Regions from separate parts of the Streptomyces sudanensis genome, predicted to be linked through region 2. Evidence: predicted binding sites of a transcription regulator. Region 2 holds the regulator's gene; the other holds the start of a gene.
What was found. Region 2 encodes HrcA, which represses chaperone genes, less so after heat shock. Its sites were predicted from a motif close to TTNGCACTCNGNNNNNCNGAGTGCNAA; they were not measured.

Region 1: a site for HrcA is predicted at 8,168-8,194, ahead of groL (chaperonin GroEL). Genes of this name have one in related genera too.

What each region holds. Positions count from the first base shown of each region.
Region 1 covers NZ_CP095474.1:2,703,550-2,713,922, forward strand. Annotated here, with positions in the region: gene MW084_RS12520 (NCS2 family permease) at 1-188, shown strand, start outside; tRNA gene MW084_RS12525 (tRNA-Cys) at 411-481, opposite strand; gene MW084_RS12530 (MFS transporter) at 733-2,304, shown strand; gene MW084_RS12535 (MarR family winged helix-turn-helix transcriptional regulator) at 2,518-2,970, shown strand; partial or broken gene MW084_RS12540 (MFS transporter) at 3,000-4,387, shown strand; gene thpR (RNA 2',3'-cyclic phosphodiesterase) at 4,400-4,981, shown strand; gene MW084_RS12550 (aldo/keto reductase) at 5,182-6,177, shown strand; gene groL (chaperonin GroEL) at 6,345-7,967, opposite strand; gene MW084_RS12560 (cold-shock protein) at 8,309-8,512, opposite strand; gene MW084_RS12565 (MoaD/ThiS family protein) at 9,019-9,297, opposite strand; gene thrC (threonine synthase) at 9,317-10,373, opposite strand, start outside.
Region 2 covers NZ_CP095474.1:1,865,211-1,875,583, reverse strand. Annotated here, with positions in the region: gene lepA (translation elongation factor 4) at 1-1,807, shown strand, start outside; gene MW084_RS08705 (AMP-dependent synthetase/ligase) at 2,104-3,993, shown strand; gene hemW (radical SAM family heme chaperone HemW) at 4,048-5,289, shown strand; gene MW084_RS08695 (DUF3097 domain-containing protein) at 5,309-6,112, opposite strand; gene MW084_RS08690 (MBL fold metallo-hydrolase) at 6,123-6,860, opposite strand; gene hrcA (heat-inducible transcriptional repressor HrcA) at 7,051-8,067, shown strand; gene dnaJ (molecular chaperone DnaJ) at 8,068-9,204, shown strand; gene MW084_RS08675 (nitronate monooxygenase) at 9,341-10,373, shown strand, end outside.

The DNA of each region.
Region 1 (10,373 bases), 840 kb from region 2:
CGGCGTTCCTCGCCATGGTGATGATGCCGTTCACGTACTCGATCACCAACGGCATCGGCATCGGCTTCATCGCGTTCAGCGTGCTGCGCCTGGCCGCCGGCCGCGGCCGCGAGGTGCCGGTCCCGATGTACGTGGTGTCGGCGGTGTTCGTCTTCTACTACGCCATGCCGGCGCTCGGCCTCACCTGACGGGCCCCGCGACGCGGCGGGCCGCCACCCCGGCCCGCCGCCGCGGACGCGGGCCGGCCGTCCCTCCGGCATCCGCACCGCCGTCGCCCCCGTTCCGGCCCGCCGTGGACGCTCCGGACGGGAACCGGGGCGGCGCCCGGGACACCCGCGCGCACCGGCCGGGCGAGAACCGGTGAAGGCCGCGCCCGCCGCCCGCGTGAAAGCGGGCGGCGGGCGCGGCGGAGGTGGAGACAGGATTCGAACCTGTGTAGACGGCTTTGCAGGCCGTTGCCTCGCCTCTCGGCCACTCCACCGGCACGGAAGGCCTTCCCGACGACCCCCGCCTGGTGGCGAAGGTCTTCCTTCCGGTCGACGTTTCCCTGTCGACGCGGTAAACGTTAGCACCGCCCGAACTCCCGGGGAAAGCCTTTCACCACCCCGGATCACGGATTCCCGTATACCTTTTCGGCAATGGGTTATGCCTTTTTGAAACACCGCTCGACAAAGGCAACCGATAAGGAGTTGACTGCCCGGAAAATCAAGTTTTGAGGAAATCGAGGACGCCGTGGCCGAGGACAGGTCCGTAGCGGTTCGGAAATGGTGGGCTTTTGCAGGTCTGGGAACACTGAGTTTCCTGGGCTGCATCGATCTGACGATCGTGAGCACGGCGGCACCGGTCATCCAGGACGACCTGGGCGCCTCGGTGACCGAGCTCCAGCTGATCGTGAACGTCTTCGTCGTCGCGCTGTCGACCGGCATGGTGACGGCGGGGCGGCTGGCCGACGGCCACGGACGGCGGAAGGTGCTGTACGCCGGGGCCGCCGTGTTCGGCGTGGCCTCCCTGTTCGCGGGCCTCGCCGGCACCGCGGAGTGGCTCATCCTCTTCCGCTTCCTGCAGGGCGCGGCCTGCGCGGTCCTCTACACCTCCACCGGCGCCCTGGTGTCGGCCATCTTCCCCCCGCACGAGCGCGGCAAGGCCATCGGCTGCCTCTACGGGGTCAACGGCCTCGGCCTGGCGCTGGGCCCCGTCCTGGGCGGCGTCCTCGTCGGGTCGGTGGGCTGGGCCTGGATCTTCTGGCTGAACGTCCCCCTCGTGGTGATCGCGCTCGCCGTGTGCGTGCCCACGGTGCCCGAGTCCTACGGGGAGAGGATGACCGGCGGGATGGACTGGCCCGGGCTGGCTCTGCTGTTCGTCTCCGTCCCCTCGGTCGTCCTGGCGCTGACCCTGGGGCACGTCTGGGGGTGGTCCTCCCCCGGCATCCTCGCCCTCCTCGCCGTCGGGGTCGCCGGGCTGGCCGGTTTCCGCGCGGTGGAGCTCCGGGCGGCCGACCCGCTGATCCGCCTGCAGTTGTTCACCCGGCGGAACTTCCTCGGGGCGGTCACGGCGGACTTCGCGCTGGCCTTCTTCTACTGCGTCGCCCTGTTCCTGGTCCCGCTGTACCTGCACGCCGTCCGGGGCTTCGACGGGCACACCACCGGCCTGCTGCTGCTGCCCTGCACGGCCGCCGTGGCGCTGCTGTCGCCGTTCGTCGGCCGGCTGGTCGACCGCGGCGGCCCCCGCCGCATGCTGTGCCTCGGCTTCGTCGCCCTCGCCCTGTCGGCCGCGATGCTGGCCCGGCTGACCCCGGCCACGGACGTGCCCGTGCTGGTGGCGGCGCTCGTCGCGCTGGGGATCGGCTGGGCCCTGGTCCTCGGGCCGGCCACGGTCGCCGCCCTGTCCGCCGTGCCCGGCCACCTGGCCGGCACCGCCGTCGGCGCCTCCTGGACGTGTCACAACCTGGGCGGCGCACTCGGCCTCGCCGCCGGCATGGAGGTCTACCGGCTCGCGGCGGGCAGCGCCCTCGACGACCGCCTGGCCGGCCACGGCGCCGCGTCCGGGGCCTGGACGGCCGAGGTGGTGGAGAACCCGCCCCAGGCCCCGGCGCTCCTCGAACGGCACGCGGGCCTCACCCCGCAGGAGGCCGTCGACGTCTTCCGGGCGGCCTTCACCAGCGGCAGCCAGGCCGCCATGTGGCTGCTCCTGGCGGTGGCCCTGGCCGCCCTGGCGGTCATCGCGCTGTGGCTGCGCCCCGCCCCGGCGGAATCCGCCCCGGCGCGCGAGGCCGAGGAGGCCGCCGCGGTCCCGCGGCGCCCCTGAGGGGCCGGGGCGCCGCGCCTTCCCGGGGGAGCGCGGCGCCCTGGCGGGCGCTCCCCCGGGAAGGCGCGCGGTGGTCCGCCTCTCCGGCCCCCGGGCGCCGGGACGCGGACGACACCCCGGCCTCCGCCGTCCGGGAGTGACGTTCCCCACCGGGCGCGTCCCGGAAGCCGTCCGGCTGCTCTTTAGACACAGTAATGAGTTACGCTAAAGAACATGCCCGACCTGTCCCGCGGGGGCCCCGGCGGCGACGCCGACGCGGCCGCCGTGAACGCGCTCCGTTCCGCCGTCATGCGGCTGTCCCGGCGCCTGAAGCACCAGCGTGTCGACGAGTCGCTGAGCCCGACCGAGATGTCGGTGCTCGGCACCCTCGCCCAGTGCGGCTCGGCCACCCCCGGCGAGCTGGCCCGCAAGGAGCACGTGCAGCCGCCGTCGATGACGCGCATCGTCGCCCTGCTGGAGGCGAAGGGGCTGATCAGGCTGGAGCCGCATCCAGACGACCGCCGTCAGAAGGTGGTCAGCCAGACCGAGCGGGCCGAGGCCATGCTCGAGGAGTCCCGCCGCCGGCGGAACGCCTGGCTGGCCTCCCTCGCCGAGGGCCTGGACGAGGACGAGTGGGCCGTGCTGCGCGCCGCCGCCCCCGTACTGGAGAAGCTCGCGCACCTGTAGGACGACCCGAGACGAGGAGGCGACCCCTTTTGAGTACGGGAACCGGAGACCCCTCCGCCCCCGGACACAACCCCAGTCCCCGAACCCCACCCCCCGCGCACCGCACCGCGCCGCAGGCGGCACCTTCGCCTCGCTGAAGGTGCGGAACTACCGTCTCTTCTTCACCGGCGCCATCGTCTCCAACACGGGGACGTGGATGGCCCGCATCACCCAGGACTGGCTGGTCCTGAGCCTCACCGGCTCCGCCGCCGCCGTCGGCGTCACCACGGCGCTCCAGTTCCTCCCGATGCTGCTGTTCGGCCTGTACGGCGGGGTCGTCGCCGACCGGTACCCCAAGCGGCGCCTCCTCGTCGCCAGCCAGGCCGCCCTCGGCCTGTGCGGGATCGGCCTCGCCGCGCTCACCCTGTCCGGGCACGTCCAGGTGTGGCACGTGTACCTGGTCGCGTTCCTGCTCGGCATGGTCACCGTCGTCGACAACCCGGCCCGCCAGTCGTTCGTCTCCGAGATGGTCGGCCCCGACCAGTTGCGCAACGCGGTCAGTCTGAACTCGGCCAACTTCCAGTCCGCCCGCCTCGTCGGCCCCGCCGTCGCCGGTCTGCTGATCGCGTCGGTCGGCAGCGGCTGGGCGTTCCTGGTCAACGGCCTGTCGTTCCTGGCGCCGCTGGCCGCCCTGCTGATGATGCGGCCCGCCGAGCTGCACCCGTCCGCCCGCGCCCCGCGCGCCAAGGGCCAGCTCCGGGAGGGCCTGCGGTACGTCGCCGGGCGGCCCGAGCTGGTCTGGCCGATCGCGCTGGTCGGCTTCGTCGGCACGTTCGGGTTCAACTTCCCGATCTGGCTGACGGCCTTCGCCGACGGCGTCTTCCATGTCGGCCCCGGCACGTACGGCCTGCTCAACACGCTCATGGCGGTCGGTTCGCTGGCGGGCGCGCTGCTGTCGGCCCGGCGCGGCACTTCCCGGCTGCGGCTGCTGATCGGCGCCGCCGCGGTCTTCGGCGTCCTGGAGGTCGCCGCGGCGGTGACGCCCAGCTTCTGGCTGTTCACCGTGCTGCTCGTGCCGATCGGGATGTTCGGCCTGACCGTGAACGTCACGGCGAACTCGTTCGTGCAGCTCGCGACCGACCCCGTGATGCGGGGCCGGGTGATGAGCCTGTACATGATGGTCTTCGCCGGCGGTACGCCGCTGGGCGCGCCGCTGCTGGGCTGGGTCACCGACACGTACGGCGCCCGCGTCGGCTTCGCCACCGGCGGTGTCGTGTCGCTGGCCGCCGCGGTGGTGATCGGCGCGCTGCTGTCGCGGGCGACCGGCGTGCGGCTGCGCGTCGAGCTGCGGCCAGGACGCCTCGTCCGCCACCCGCAGGTGTGTTTCGTGCCCCGGGAAGGGCGTGAAGAGCACGCCCGTCTCGCCGCGACGGCGTGACAGACTCGCCGCATGAGGCTTTTCGCTGCCGTGCTGCCGCCCCCGGTGGCGGTCGAGGAACTGGCGTCCGTCGTCCGGGAGTTGCGGCGGCTGCCGGGTGCGGACGGGCTGCGCTGGACGGGCCGCCCCGGATGGCACTACACCCTGGCCTTCATGGGCGAGGTGGACGCGGCCCTGCTGCCGGAGCTGTCGGAGCGGCTCGCCCGCGCCGCGCACCGCACGCAGCCGTTCCCGCTGCGCGTCCACGGAGGCGGCCGGTTCGGCCACCGCACCCTGTGGGCGGGCGCGGCGGGCGGCCTCGATGACCTCCGGCTGCTCGCCGAGCGCTCCGACGCGGCGGCCCGGCGCACCGGCGTCGCGATGGACGAGCACCGCCGGTACCAGGCGCACCTCACCCTCGCCCGCAGCCGGACCGACACGGACCTGGCGCCGTTCGCGGCGGAGCTGGAGCGCTTCAAGGGCGCCCGCTGGGAGGTCGCGGAGCTGGCCCTGGTCCGCAGCCACCTCCCCGCGTCCGGGCTCCCCGGCGAGGCGCCCCGCTACGAGACGATCGCCACGTGGCCCCTGGGCGGGCCGCGCCCGGACGCCGGTTAACCTCGAAGGGTGGATCCGAAGACCCGAAACCGCGTCATGGCCGTCGTCCTCGTCCTGATGTTCGCCGTCACCGCGGTGGCGGCGGCGGCCGGCCGGTAGCCGACCCGCCCGCCGTTCCGCCCGCCGGGCGGGGCACCCGTGAGCGGGCCCCGCCGTGGCCCCCTTGCCTGGAGCGGACTCGAAGGCGTTGGCTGGGAGCCATGGAGTACACGCAGCTCGGACGCACCGGCCTCAAGGTCGGCAGGCTGGTCCTCGGGACCATGAACTTCGGACCGCAGACCGACGAGGCCGACAGCCACGCCATCATGGACCGCGCACTGGACGCGGGCCTGAACCTCTTCGACACGGCCAACGTCTACGGATGGGGCGAGAACAAGGGCCGCACGGAGTCGATCATCGGGAACTGGTTCGCGAAGGGCGGCGGCCGGCGCGACAAGGTCGTGCTCGCCACCAAGGCGTACGCCAACATGAGCCCCGACGACGCCGCCGTCTGGCCCAACCACGACAAGCTCTCCGCGCTCAACATCCGGCGGTCGGTGGAGGGCAGCCTCAAGCGCCTCCGGACCGACCACATCGACCTCTACCAGTTCCACCACATCGACCGGGACACGCCCTTCGAGGAGATCTGGCAGGCCGTCGACGTCCTCGTGCAGCAGGGCAAGATCCTCTACGCCGGGTCCAGCAACTTCCCCGGCTACAAGATCGCCCAGGCCAACGAGTCCGCGGCCCGGCGCGGCGGCACCATGGGGCTCGTCAGCGAGCAGTGCCTGTACAACCTGGCCGAGCGCCGCGCCGAGATGGAGGTCATCCCGGCCGCACGGGAGTACGGCCTCGGCGTCATCCCCTGGTCCCCGCTGCACGGCGGGCTGCTGGGCGGAGTGCTCAGGAAGGAGGCCGAGGGGGTGCGCCGGACCTCCGGACGGGCCGCCCAGGCCCTCGCCGACACCACCGTGCGCGCCCGGGTCGGGGCGTACGAGGACCTGGTGGAGAAGCACGGCCTGGAGCCCGGCGAGGTCGCCCTGGCCTGGCTGCTCACCCGCCCCGGCGTGACCGGCCCGATCGTCGGCCCGCGCACCGCCGAACAGCTGGAGTCGGCGCTGCGGGCCGTCGAGCTGGAGCTGCCGGACGAGCTCCTGGCCGGCCTCGACGAGGTCTTCCCCGGCCCCGGGCCGTCCCCGGAGGCGTTCGCCTGGTGACGTCCCGCGCGGGCGGTCCCGCGCGGGCACGGCGTCCCGCCCGCGGGTGACCCCGGGGCCGGTCGCCGTCCCGCCGCCGGTCCCGGCGCCCCCGGCACGCCCGAGGGCGGCACCCCGTTCGGGGTGCCGCCCTCGGTCCGTACTGCCGGACTGGTCCGATCCGAGGATCAGAAGTCCATGTCACCGCCCGGCATGCCGCCGCCGGCCGGCGCGGACGCCTTCTCCGGCTTGTCGGCGATGACGGCCTCGGTGGTGAGGAACAGCGCGGCGATCGACGCGGCGTTCTGCAGCGCGGAGCGCGTCACCTTGGCCGGGTCGATGATGCCCTCGGCGACCAGGTCGACGTACTCGCCGGTCGCGGCGTTCAGGCCGTGGCCCGGGGTGAGGTTGCGGACCTTCTCCACCACGACGCCGCCCTCGAGGCCGGCGTTGACGGCGATCTGCTTGAGCGGGGCCTCCAGGGCGGCCTTCACGGCGGCGGCACCGGTGGCCTCGTCGCCGTCCAGCTCCAGCTTGTCGAAGACGCTGGACGCCTGGAGCAGGGCCACGCCACCACCGGCGACGATGCCCTCCTCGACGGCGGCCTTGGCGTTGCGCACCGCGTCCTCGATGCGGTGCTTGCGCTCCTTCAGCTCGACCTCGGTGGCGGCACCGGCCTTGATGACGGCCACGCCGCCGGCCAGCTTCGCCAGGCGCTCCTGGAGCTTCTCGCGGTCGTAGTCCGAGTCGGAGTTCTCGATCTCGGCGCGGATCTGGTTGACGCGGCCCTGGACCTGGTCGCTGTCGCCGGCACCGTCGACGATCGTCGTCTCGTCCTTGGTGATGACGACCTTGCGGGCGCGGCCCAGGAGGTCCAGACCGGCGTTCTCCAGCTTGAGGCCGACCTCCTCGGAGATGACCTGGCCGCCCGTGAGGATGGCGATGTCGCCGAGCATGGCCTTGCGGCGGTCGCCGAAGCCCGGGGCCTTGACGGCGACGGACTTGAACGTGCCGCGGATCTTGTTGACGACCAGCGTGGACAGGGCCTCGCCCTCGACGTCCTCGGCGATGATCAGCAGCGGCTTGCCGGACTGCATGACCTTCTCCAGCAGCGGGAGGAGGTCCTTCACCGCGGAGACCTTGGAGTTGACGATGAGGATGTACGGGTCCTCGAGGACGGCCTCCATGCGCTCCATGTCGGTCGCGAAGTACGCCGAGATGTAGCCCTTGTCGAAGCGCATGCCCTCGGTGAGCTCCAGCTCCAGACCGAAGGTGTTGGACTCCTCGACGGTGATGACGCCTTCCTTGCCGACCTTGTCCATGGCCTCGGCGATCAGCTCGCCGATCTGGGTGTCGGCGGCGGAGATGGAGGCGGTGGAGGCGATCTGCTCCTTGGTCTCCACGTCCTTCGCCTGCTCCAGCAGCGCGCCGGAGACGGCCTCGACGGCCTTCTCGATGCCGCGCTTCAGGGCCATCGGGTTGGCGCCGGCGGCGACGTTGCGCAGGCCCTCGCGGACCAGCGCCTGGGCGAGCACGGTCGCGGTGGTCGTACCGTCACCGGCGACGTCGTCCGTCTTCTTGGCGACTTCCTTGACCAGCTCGGCGCCGATCTTCTCGTACGGGTCCTCGAGCTCGATCTCCTTGGCGATGGAGACACCGTCGTTGGTGATCGTGGGGGCGCCCCACTTCTTCTCGAGGACGACGTTGCGACCCTTGGGGCCAAGGGTGACCTTGACGGCGTCGGCGAGCTGGTTCATCCCGCGCTCGAGACCGCGCCGTGCCTCCTCGTCGAACGCGATGATCTTGGCCATGTGAAGTGGTCCTCCCGGACTGATGGGGTCTCCCCTGCTCGGACGCAGTTGAGAGCGTGGGGAAGGATTGCTCCGGACCGCGCTGGCGCCCGCGACGGACGGCCCGCGTGCCGTGTGGTTCCCTGCCCCACGCGTTGTGCGAGCCTCACCGACGAGGTCCTTCGTTTGTCACTCTCACTCGGAGAGTGCTAACGCAATGATTAGCACTCGGCATGGGAGAGTGCAAGCGCCCCACGGTGTCGGCGGGGTCCCGCAGGGACGGGGGGGCGGACGCACGGAGGGCCCGCACCCCACGGGGTACGGGCCCTCCACCCGATGCAGCCGGCCGGAACGCGTCGTGCCTAGACGGCGATCTTGACCATGTCCGCCTGCGGGCCCTTCTGGCCCTGCGAGATCTCGAACTCGACCCGCTGACCCTCCTCCAGGGTGCGGTAGCCGTCCATCTGGATCGCGCTGTAGTGCACGAAAACATCCGCACCACCGTCGACCGCGATGAAGCCGTACCCCTTCTCCGCGTTGAACCACTTGACGGTGCCCTGAGCCATGCCTAACTCCCCTATTACTGGCCCTTGCGCAGGACCGCACCTCGCGGACCCGGGTCAGACCTCGCCCACTGACAGGGGTGGGCGTGCGCCGGAACGCGTCGACCGCGGCCGAATGTATCCGCCGGACTGCCGTCCGCAACAGGTCGATCGGACGGGAAAGCCGAATGTCGGCGAAGGGAAAAGGCGGCCGGAACGGCGATAATCCCGGGCAAGTCGGGCCGGACAAAGGCCGCAAAACGCGCATCGGGTGGCGGCACTTTGGCTGTTTCTTATCGGCGCCCGGCGCATTCCCACAGGTGTCCGATGAAGGGCGCCGGCGCGGGCTTCCCCAACTCTACCGCGCCCAATCCCCCGGAATTGCCGCCTCCGTTTTCCCGGTCTCCCGTGAGGGCCGGGAACGCCCGCGTACCCGGAACCGGAGCCCCGGAACCGGGGTCCGGGGCCGGACGTACCGGAGCGGGCGGACGGGGCGCCCGGGAAGGGCCGGGCGCCCCGTCGACGGCCGGTCAGCAGCCCCCGGCGACCGCCGGGATGATCGAGACGCCGGCGCCGTCCGGGGTGGCGGTCGCGAGGCCCTGCTCGAAGCGGACGTCGTCGTCGTCGACGTAGACGTTCACGAAGCGGCGCAGCCGGCCCTGGTCGTCCAGGACGCGGGCGGCGATGCCGGGGTGGTCCCTCTCCAGGGACTCGATGACCTCCGCGAGGGTCGCGCCCTCCGCCGGGACCTCGGCCCGGCCGCCCGTGTAGGTGCGCAGGATGGTGGGGATGCGGACGTTGACGCTCATGACGGGTGCCTCCCGGGGGTCAGCGGGCGAGGCCGGCGGCGCGGAACGCCTCCAGGCTCGGGCGGATGGTCGTGGTGGGGCCGGTGGTGGGGGCGACGGCGTCCAGGGTCTTCAGGCCGTCGCCGGTGTTGAGGACGACGGTGGTGAGGGACGGGTCCAGCAGCCCGCCCTCGACCAGCTTGCGCGTGACGCCGACGGTCACCCCGCCCGCCGTCTCGGCGAACACGCCCTCGGTGCGGGCCAGCAGCTTGATGGCGTCCACGATCCGCTCGTCGTCCACGTCCTCCACCGCGCCGCCCGTGCGGCGGACGATGTCCAGGACGTACGGGCCGTCGGCCGGGTTGCCGATGGCGAGCGACTTGGCGATCGTGTCCGGCCGCTGGGGCCGCACGACGTCGTGGCCGGCCTTGAAGGCCGCCGACACCGGGGAGCACCCTTCCGCCTGCGCACCGAAGATCCGGTACGGCCGGTCCTCGACCAGACCCAGCGCGACCAGCTCCCGCAGCCCCTTGTCGATCTTCGTCAGCTGGGAGCCGGACGCGACGGGGACGACGAGCTGGTCGGGCAGCCGCCAGCCGAGCTGCTCGCAGATCTCGTAGGCGAGGGTCTTGGAGCCCTCCGCGTAGTACGGCCGCAGGTTGACGTTGACGAAGCCCCAGCCCTCGCCGAGGGGGTCACCGATGAGCTCCGAGCAGAAGCGGTTGACGTCGTCGTACGTGCCCTCGATGCCGACCAGGTCGCCGCCGTACACCGCGGCCATGACGACCTTGCCCTGCTCCAGGTCGTGCGGGATGAACACGCAGGAGCGCAGGCCGGCCCGCGCGGCGGCGGCGCCGACCGCGCCCGCCAGGTTCCCGGTGGAGGAGCACGACAGGGTGGTGAAGCCGAAGGCGCGGGCCGCCTCCAGGGCCTGGGCGACCACGCGGTCCTTGAAGGAGTGCGTGGGGTTGCCCGAGTCGTCCTTGACGTACAGCCCGCCGGTCACGCCCAGTTCGCGCGCGAGGTTGTCGGCCCTGACGAGCCGGGTCCAGCCGGGGTGGAGGTTCGGCCGGTCCGCGACGTCCGCGGGGACGGGC
Region 2 (10,373 bases):
CTTCTGCATCATCGCGCACATCGACCACGGCAAGTCGACCCTTGCCGACCGGATGCTCCAGCTGACCGGCGTGGTCGAGCAGCGGCAGATGCGCGCCCAGTACCTCGACCGCATGGACATCGAGCGCGAGCGCGGCATCACCATCAAGTCCCAGGCGGTCCGTCTGCCCTGGGCGCCCACCGAGGGCGAGCTGCGGGGCACCACCCACATCCTCAACATGATCGACACCCCGGGGCACGTGGACTTCACGTACGAGGTGTCGCGCTCCCTCGCCGCCTGCGAGGGCACGATCCTCCTCGTCGACGCGGCCCAGGGCATCGAGGCGCAGACCCTGGCCAACCTGTACCTGGCGATGGAGAACGACCTCGCCATCGTCCCGGTCCTCAACAAGATCGACCTCCCGGCCGCCCAGCCGGAGAAGTTCGCCGAGGAGCTGGCGAACCTGGTGGGCTGCGAGCCCGACGACGTGATGCGGGTGTCGGCCAAGACGGGCCTGGGCGTCGAGGCCCTCCTCGACCGCGTCGTCAGGGACGTGCCGGCCCCGGTGGGCGTCGCCGACGCCCCCGCCCGCGCGATGATCTTCGACTCGGTCTACGACTCGTACCGGGGCGTCGTCACCTACGTCCGCGTCGTCGACGGACAGCTCAACAAGCGCGAGCGCATCCGCATGATGTCGACCGGCGCCACCCACGAGCTGCTGGAGATCGGCACCAACTCGCCGGAGATGCTCGCGGCCGACGGCCTCGGCGTGGGCGAGGTGGGCTACCTGATCACCGGTGTGAAGGACGTCCGCCAGTCGAAGGTCGGCGACACGATCACCAGCCAGTCGAAGGGGGCCCAGGAGGCGCTCGGCGGCTACAAGGACCCCAAGCCGATGGTGTTCTCCGGCCTGTACCCGCTGGACGGCTCGGACTACCCGGAGCTGCGCGACGCCCTGGACAAGCTCCAGCTCAACGACGCCGCCCTGGTGTACGAGCCGGAGACCTCCGCGGCGCTCGGCTTCGGCTTCCGCGTGGGCTTCCTCGGCCTGCTCCACCTGGACGTGATCCGCGAGCGCCTGGAGCGGGAGTTCGGCCTCGACCTGATCGCCACCGCGCCGAACGTGGTCTACCGGGTCGTGATGGAGGACGGCAGCGAGCACACCGTCACCAACCCGAGCGAGTTCCCCGAGGGCAAGATCGCCGAGGTGTACGAGCCGGTCGTCCGCGCCACGATCCTCGCGCCGTCCGAGTTCATCGGCTCGATCATGGAGCTGTGCCAGAACCGCCGCGGCACCCTCCTGGGCATGGACTACCTCTCCGAGGACCGCGTCGAGATCCGCTACACCCTGCCCCTCGCCGAGATCGTCTTCGACTTCTTCGACCAGCTGAAGTCCAAGACCCGCGGCTACGCGTCCCTGGACTACGAGCCCACCGGCGAGCAGAGCAGCTCCCTGGTGAAGGTCGACATCCTGCTGCACGGCGACAAGGTCGACGCCTTCTCCGCCATCACCCACAAGGACGCGGCGTACGCGTACGGCGTGCGGCTGGTGGCGAAGCTGCGCGAGCTCATCCCGCGGCAGGCGTTCGAGGTGCCGATCCAGGCGGCCATCGGTTCCCGGGTCATCGCCCGCGAGACGATCCGCGCCATCCGCAAGGACGTCCTCGCCAAGTGCTACGGCGGTGACATCTCCCGGAAGCGGAAGCTGCTGGAGAAGCAGAAGGAGGGCAAGAAGCGGATGAAGATGGTCGGCTCCGTGGAGGTTCCGCAGGAGGCCTTCATCGCGGTGCTGTCCAGCGACGAGTCCGGGGGCAAGGCCAAGAAGTAGCCCCGGCGTCCGGCCGCCGACCCGGCCGCCGTTCCGCGCCCCCCGTCGTACGGAGGCGCCCGTCCGGATGACGGACGGGCGCCTCCGTGTTTTCACCGGGAGGCCACAGTCGTTATGAACCGGGTATGAACACCCAGGCCACGGCCTCTTACGCAGGGGACGACGGCGTTCTAACCTGATCCCGCTCGGTGGTTACCCGCGAGTTAAACATCCAGCCGTCGACCCGCTTTTCCCGCAGCAGCGAAGTGCCCGCACGCCGCGTGCGCGGTACCTGCCAGGCCCGCCGGAGGACGCCCGTGAGCGACACGCAGAAGCAGATCGAGAACCGCCCGCCCTCCGTGGCGAGCCTCTTCCTCGAGCGGGTGGCGAAGACCCCGGACGCGGAGGCGTACCGCTATCCGGTGCCGTCCCCCGCCGGCCGGGGGCCCGACGAGTGGAAGTCGCTCACCTGGGCCCGGACCGCGGACCGCGTGTACGCGATCGCCGCGGGCCTCATCGCCCTCGGCCTCCGGCCGGAGGAGCGCGTCGCCCTCGCCTCCGCCACGCGCGTGGAGTGGATCCTGTGCGACCTGGGCGTCATGTGCGCCGGGGCCGCCACCACCACCGTCTACCCGCAGACGGACGCCGGGGAGGCCGCGTACATCCTCGCCGACTCCGGGAGCCGCGTCCTGATCGCCGAGGACGCCGCCCAGCTCGCGAAGGCCCGGGAACGCCGCTCCGACCTGCCCGAACTGCGGCACGTCGTGGTGATCGATGCGGCGGCGGCGGTGCCCGCCGAGGGCGACCCGGAGGGCTGGGTGCTGTCCCTGGCGGAACTGGAGGAGCGCGGCAGGGCCCATCTGGAGGAGCACCCCGAGGCGGTCCGGGAGCGGGTCGCGGCGATCACCGCCGACCAACTCGCCACCCTCATCTACACCTCCGGCACCACGGGCCGCCCCAAGGGCGTGCGCCTGCCGCACGACAACTGGTCGTACATGGCGAAGGCCATCGCCGCGACCGGCCTGGTGCGCGGCGACGACGTGCAGTACCTGTGGCTGCCGCTCGCCCACGTCTTCGGCAAGGTGCTCACCTCCGGGCAGATCGAGGTGGGCCACGTCACCGCCGTCGACGGCCGCATCGACAGGATCGTCGAGAACCTGCCGGTCGTCCGGCCGACGTACATGGCGGCCGTCCCGCGGATCTTCGAGAAGGTCTACAACGGCGTCGCCGCCAAGGCCCGGGCCGGCGGCCCCGTCAAGTACCGGATCTTCCAGTGGGCGGCCGGCGTGGCCCGCGACCACGCCAGGACCGTCCAGGACGCCTTCCGGCGGACCGGCCGGGCGAAGGCCCCCCTGGGCCTGGCCGTGAAGCACCGGATCGCGGACGCGCTCGTGTACTCCAAGCTCCGCGCCGCGTTCGGCGGACGGCTGCGCGCCGCCGTCTCCGGTTCCTCCGCGCTCGCCCCGGAGATCGGCTACTTCTTCTCCGGCGCCGGCATCCACATCCTGGAGGGGTACGGCCTGACGGAGTCGTCCGCGGCCTCCTTCGTGAACCCGGGGGAGGGGTACCGCACCGGCACGGTCGGCAAGCCGCTGCCCGGCTGCGAGGTGCGCATCGCCGACGACGGCGAGATCCTGCTGCGCGGCCCCGGCATCATGGAGGGCTACCACAAGCTGCCCGAGAGGACCGCCGAGGTGCTGGAGCCGGACGGCTGGCTCCACACCGGGGACATCGGGGAACTGTCCGCCGACGGCTACCTGAAGATCACCGACCGGAAGAAGGACCTGTTCAAGACGTCCGGCGGCAAGTACATCGCGCCGACGGAGATCGAGGGCCGCCTCAAGGCGCTGTGCCCGTTCGTGTCCAACGCCCTCGTCCTCGGCGCCGACCGCAACTACTGCAGCGCGCTCGTCGCGCTCGACGAGACGGCACTGCGGGACTGGGCGCGGGAGCAGGGCCTCGCCGACCGGCCGTACGCCGAGCTGGTCGCGACGCCGCAGGTCCGGGACCTGGTGCAGGGGTACGTGGACCGGCTCAACGAGGGCCTGCAGCGCTGGCAGACGATCAAGAAGTTCCGGCTGCTGCCCCGCGACCTCGACGTGGAGCACGGCGAGCTGACTCCCAGCCTGAAACTGAAGAGGCCCGTGGTGGAGCGCGCGTACGGGAACCTCATCGAGGAGATGTACCAGGGGACCCGCGAGGCGTGACCCGCGCGGCCCCGCCCGCCACCGCCGCGCCGCGCCGCGCGGCGGTGACGGACAATGGACCCCATGCCTTCCGTACTGCCCGATGGTGAGCCCGTGCCCGAGGACGGGTCCCTGCCCCCGTCCGCCCTCGACGGGCGCGCGGAGCGGCCGCTCGGGTTCTACCTGCACGTGCCGTACTGCGCGACCCGCTGCGGCTACTGCGACTTCAACACCTACACCGCCACCGAGCTGCGCGGTTCCGGCGGCGTCCTCGCCTCCCGCGACAACTACGCGGCGACCCTCGCCGACGAGGTCCGGCTCGCCCGCAAGGTCCTCGGCGACGACCCCCGCCCCGTGCGGACGGTCTTCGTCGGCGGCGGCACGCCCACGCTGCTCGCCGCGGAGGACCTCGTCCGCATGCTCGGCGCCGTCCGCGACGAGTTCGGCCTCGCGGACGACGCGGAGGTCACCACGGAGGCCAACCCGGAGTCCGTCGACCCGGCGTACCTGGCCGCGCTCCGCGAGGGCGGCTTCAACCGGATCTCCTTCGGCATGCAGAGCGCCCGGCGGCACGTCCTGGAGGTCCTCGACCGCACCCACACCCCCGGCCGCCCCGAGGCGTGCGTCGCCGAGGCCCGCGCCGCCGGCTTCGACCACGTCAACCTCGACCTGATCTACGGCACCCCCGGCGAGAGCGACGACGACTGGCGGGCCTCCCTCGACGCCGCCGTCGGCGCCGGCCCCGACCACGTCTCCGCGTACGCGCTGATCGTCGAGGAGGGCACCGGGCTGGCCCGCCGCATCCGGCGCGGCGAGGTGCCGACGACCGACGACGACGTGCACGCCGACCGGTACCTGATCGCGGACTCCGTCCTCGCCGGGGCCGGTTTCCACTGGTACGAGGTGTCGAACTGGGCGACCTCCGAGGCGGCCCGCTGCCTCCACAACGAGCTGTACTGGCGCGGCGCCGACTGGTGGGGCGCCGGGCCCGGCGCGCACAGCCACGTCGGCGGCGTCCGCTGGTGGAACGTCAAGCACCCCGGCGCCTACGCCGCGGCCCTCGCCCGGGGGTGCTCGCCGGGCGCCGGCCGGGAGGTCCTCACGGAGGAGGACCGCCGCGTGGAGCGGATCCTGCTGGAGTTGCGGCTCCGGGACGGCGCCCCCCTGTCGCTGCTGCGCCCGGCGGGCCGGGCCGCCGCCGAGCGCGCCGTGGGCGACGGGCTGCTCGACCCGGCCCCGTACGGCCGGGGGCGCGCCGTGCTCACCCTGCGCGGCCGGCTCCTCGCCGACGCGGTGGTGCGGGACCTGGTGGACTGAGGGCGCCCGGCGCGGGACGCTACGGCGCCGTCACGAAGTCGATCAGCTCCTCCACCCGGCCCAGCAGGGCCGGCTCCAGGTCCCGGTACGACCGGACCCGGCCCAGGATGCGGCTCCAGGCCGCGCCGGTGTTCGCGGGCCAGCCCAGGGCCCGGCACACGCCCGTCTTCCAGTCCTGGCCGTGCGGCACGGCCGGCCAGGCCGGAATGCCCAGCGACGACGGCTTCACGGCCTGCCACACGTCGACGTACGGGTGCCCCACCACCAGGACGTGCGGGTCCGTGACCGAGGCGGCGATCCGCGACTCCTTCGACCCCGGCACCAGGTGGTCCACCAGCACCCCGAGCCGGGCGTCCGGGCCGGGCCGGAAGTCGCGGACCACCGCGGGCAGGTCGTCGACGCCCTCCAGGTACTCCACGACGACGCCCTCGATCCTCAGGTCGTCGCCCCACACCTTCTCCACCAGCTCCGCGTCGTGACGGCCCTCCACGTAGATCCGCCCCGCCCGCGCCACCCGCGCCCGCGCCCCCGGCACGGCGACCGACCCGGACGCCGTGCGGGACGGCCGGGACGGAGCGGGCGCGGGCGGGCGCACCAGCGTCACCGGGCGGCCCTCCAGCAGGAAGCCGCGCGGTACGAGGGGGAAGACCCGGCACCTGCCGAACCGGTCCTCCAGCGTCACCGTGCCCGCCTCGCACCCCACCACCGCCCCGCAGAACCCGGTGCCGGCCTCCTCGACCACCAGGTCCGGTTCGGCCGGCACCTCGGGAACGGGGGCCTGCTTCTTCCACCGGGGGGTCAGATCGGGGTCGTAGGCGCGCATCCACCAGACGCTACGACACGCCGAACCGGCGGGCCAGCTCATCGCGTTGGGCGTGTACGAACGCGGCGTCCACCGCCGCGCCGTGCCCCGGCACGTACACAGCGTCCCGCCCGCCCAGCTCCAGCAGCCGGTCCAGCGCGGCCGGCCAGCACGACGGGACCGCGTCCGGGCCCGCCTGGGGCTCGCCCGACTCCTCCACCAGATCCCCGCAGAACACCACTCCGGGCGACGCCCCGCCCGCCCCGCCCGGCACCAGCAGCGCCAGGTCGTGACCGGTGTGCCCGGGGCCCGCGTCCACCAGCAGCACCTGCCTGCCGCCCAGGTCGAGGGTCCACTCCCCGCACACCAGGTGGTGCGGGTGGACCAGGACGTCCACGGCCTCGCCCGCCTCGTCCGCGGCGACGCCGTGCCGCACGGCGTCCGCCCGCAGCGCGTCCCGCTCCCGCACCAGCAGCTCGTCGAGGCCCACGGCGCCGAACACCTGCGCCCCCGCGAACGCGGCGGCGCCCAGCACGTGGTCGAAGTGCGGGTGGCTCAGTGCGATGTGCGTCACGCGCCGCCCGCCCAGCAGCCCCTGCACCTGCCCCCGGAGCTCGGCCCCCTCCCGCAGCGTGGAACCCGCGTCGAACAGCAGCGCGGCGCCCTCGCCGACGACCAGCCCGACCGTGGCGTCCCACCCCGGGAGCCGCCTGCGGCCCACACCGGCCGCGAGTCGCTCCCACCCGAACTCTTCCCAAGCGACGTCCATACCGCGACGCTAGCGGCAATGCCCGCGGCGGGCGCGCGGTACGCCGGCCGGCCCGCGTGCCGGACGCCCGACCCGTCGCCCTTGCCAGGCATCGACTCCGGCCCCGTACACTGGCCGCGGGGATGGTTGGCACTCGGACAGGGCGAGTGCCAGCAGACGTCAGCCGACCGGAGCCAGCTGGAGGTGCGCCGTGCTCAGTGAACGCAGACTCGAGGTGCTGCGCGCCATCGTCCAGGACTACGTCGGCACGGAGGAGCCCGTCGGCTCCAAGGCGCTCACCGAGCGCCACAACCTGGGCGTGTCGCCGGCCACCGTGCGCAACGACATGGCGGTGCTGGAGGAGGAGGGGTTCATCGCCCAGCCCCACACCAGCGCCGGGCGCATCCCCACGGACAAGGGCTACCGCCTCTTCGTCGACAAGCTCGCCGGAGTCAAGCCGCTGTCGCCGCCGGAGCGCCGGGCCATCCAGAACTTCCTGGGGGGCGCGGTGGACCTGGACGACGTCGTGGGGCGCACGGTCCGGCTGCTCGCCCAGCTGACCCGCCAGGTCGCGGTCGTGCAGTACCCGTCGCTGACCCGGTCGACGGTGCGCCACGTCGAGCTGCTGTCGCTGGCCCCGGCCCGGCTGATGCTCGTCCTGATCACGGACACCGGGCGGGTGGAGCAGCGCATGGTCGACTGCCCCGCCCCGTTCGGCGAGACGTCCGTGGCCGACCTGCGCGCCCGGCTGAACAGCAAGGTCGCCGGCCGCCGGTTCACCGACGTGCCGCAGCTGGTGCAGGACCTCCCGGAGTCCTTCGAACCGGAGGACCGCGGGACGGTCTCCACGGTGCTCTCCACGCTGCTGGAGACGCTGGTGGAGGAGACCGAGGAGCGCCTGGTGATCGGCGGGACCGCCAACCTCACGCGCTTCGGGCACGACTTCCCGCTCACCATCCGGCCGGTGCTGGAGGCGCTGGAGGAGCAGGTCGTGCTCCTCAAGCTGCTCGGCGAGGCGACGGATCCGGCCATGACCGTGCGCATCGGCCACGAGAACGCCCACGAAGGGCTCAACTCCACGTCCGTCGTCGCGGTCGGCTACGGTTCGGGCGACGAGGCGGTCGCCAAACTCGGCGTGGTCGGACCGACCCGCATGGACTACCCCGGAACGATGGGAGCGGTACGCGCAGTGGCACGTTACGTCGGACAGATCCTGGCGGAGTCGTAAGTGGCCACGGACTACTACGCCGTACTCGGCGTGCGCCGCGACGCGTCCCAGGACGAGATCAAGAAGGCATTCCGCCGGCTCGCCCGCGAGCTGCACCCGGATGTCAACCCCGATCCCAAGACGCAGGAGCGCTTCAAGGAGATCAACGCCGCCTACGAGGTGCTGTCGGACCCGCAGAAGAAGCAGGTCTACGACCTCGGCGGCGATCCCCTGTCGTCCGGCGGGGCCGGCGGGGGGCCGGGCTTCGGCGCGGGCGGCTTCGGGAACTTCTCCGACATCATGGACGCCTTCTTCGGCACGGCGTCCCAGCGCGGCCCCCGGTCGCGCACCCGCCGCGGCCAGGACGCGATGATCCGGCTGGAGATCGAGCTCGACGAGGCGGCCTTCGGCACGACGAAGGACATCCAGGTCGAGACGGCCGTGGTGTGCGCCACCTGCTCCGGCGAGGGCGCGGCGCCCGGCACCTCGGCGCAGACCTGCGACATGTGCCGCGGCCGCGGCGAGGTGTCGCAGGTGACGCGGTCCTTCCTGGGCCAGGTCATGACGTCCCGCCCGTGCCCGCAGTGCCAGGGCTTCGGCACGGTCGTGCCGACGCCGTGCCCCGAGTGCGCGGGCGACGGCCGGGTGCGGTCCCGGCGGACGCTCACGGTCAAGATCCCGGCCGGCGTCGACAACGGCACCCGCATCCAGCTCGCCGGCGAGGGCGAGGTCGGCCCCGGCGGCGGTCCGGCGGGCGACCTGTACGTGGAGATCCACGAACTGCCGCACCCCGTGTTCCAGCGGCGCGGCGACGACCTGCACTGCACGGTGACGATCCCGATGACGGCAGGCGCCCTCGGCACGAAGGTGCCGCTGGAGACGCTCGACGGCCTGGAGGAGGTCGACATCCGGCCGGGGACCCAGTCGGGCCAGTCGATCCCGCTGCACGGCCGCGGCGTGACGCACCTGCGCGGCGGCGGTCGCGGCGACCTGATCGTCCACGTCGAGGTGCTGACGCCCACGAAGCTCGACGCGGAGCAGGAGCGCCTCCTGCGCGACCTGGCGAAGCTGCGCGGCGAGGAGCGGCCGACGGGCCAGTTCGCCCCCGGCCAGCAGGGGCTGTTCTCCCGGCTGAAGGACGCGTTCAACGGGCGCTAGCGGGTCCCGGGCGGTACGGCTCCGGGGGGCGGGGGCGCCCCGGAGCCGTACCGCCTCCCGCGAACCCCCGGACGGCGGCCGGGCCCCGCACGGCGCCCGCGGTCCGGCGGGGCGCGGGGCGTGACACCATGCGTCCATGCCCTCCGCGCTGACCGGTCTCTGCCGCCACCCGATCGTGCAGGCCCCCATGGCCGGCGGCGCCTCGTGCCCGGAGCTCGCCGCCGCCGTGTCCGAGGCGGGCGGCCTCGGCTTCCTGGCCGCCGGGTACAAGACGGCCGACGGGATGTACCGGGAGGTCCAGCGGACCCGGGGCCTCACCGCCCGCCCCTTCGGCGTGAACCTGTTCCTGCCGCAGCCGGGCCAGGCGGACGCCGCCGCCGTCGGACTGTACGGCCAGCAGCTCGCCGGGGAGACCGCCTGGTACGAGACGCCGCTCGGCGACCCGGACGCCGGCCGGGACGACGGCTACGACGCGAAGCTGGCGATCCTCCTCGACGACCCGGTGCCGGTGGTGTCCTTCACCTTCGGCTGCCCCGCCCGGGACACGCTGGCGGCCCTGGCGCGCGCGGGCACCCGCACCGTCGTGACGGTCACCGACCCCGACGAGGCGCGGGCCGCCGAGCACGCCGGCGCCGACGCCGTGTGCGCGCAGGGCGTCGAGGCCGGCGGCCACCGGGGCACCCACCGCGACGACCCGGAGGCCGAGGGCTCGGGGACCGGGCTGCTGACGCTGGTCGCCCAGGTCCGCGAAGCCGTGCGGCTGCCGGTGCTCGCCGCGGGCGGTCTGATGCGCGGCGCGCAGGTCGCCGCCGTCCTCGCGGCGGGCGCCGAGGCCGCGCAGCTCGGCACCGCGTTCCTGGCGTGCCCGGAGTCCGGCGCCGACCCCCTGCACAAGCGGGCCCTGACGGACCCCCTGTTCACCCACACCGAGCTGACCCGCGCCTTCTCCGGACGCCCCGCCCGGAGCCTGGTCAACCGGTTCGTGCGGGAGCACGGGCCGTACGCCCCGGCCGCCTACCCCGAGGTGCACCACCTCACCAGCGGGCTGCGCAGGGCCGCGGCCAGGGCGAAGGACCCGCAGGGCATGGCCCTGTGGGCCGGCCAGGGCCACCGCCTGGCCCGGGAGCTGCCCGCCGGGCGGCTCGTCGAAGTACTCCGCCGCGAAATCC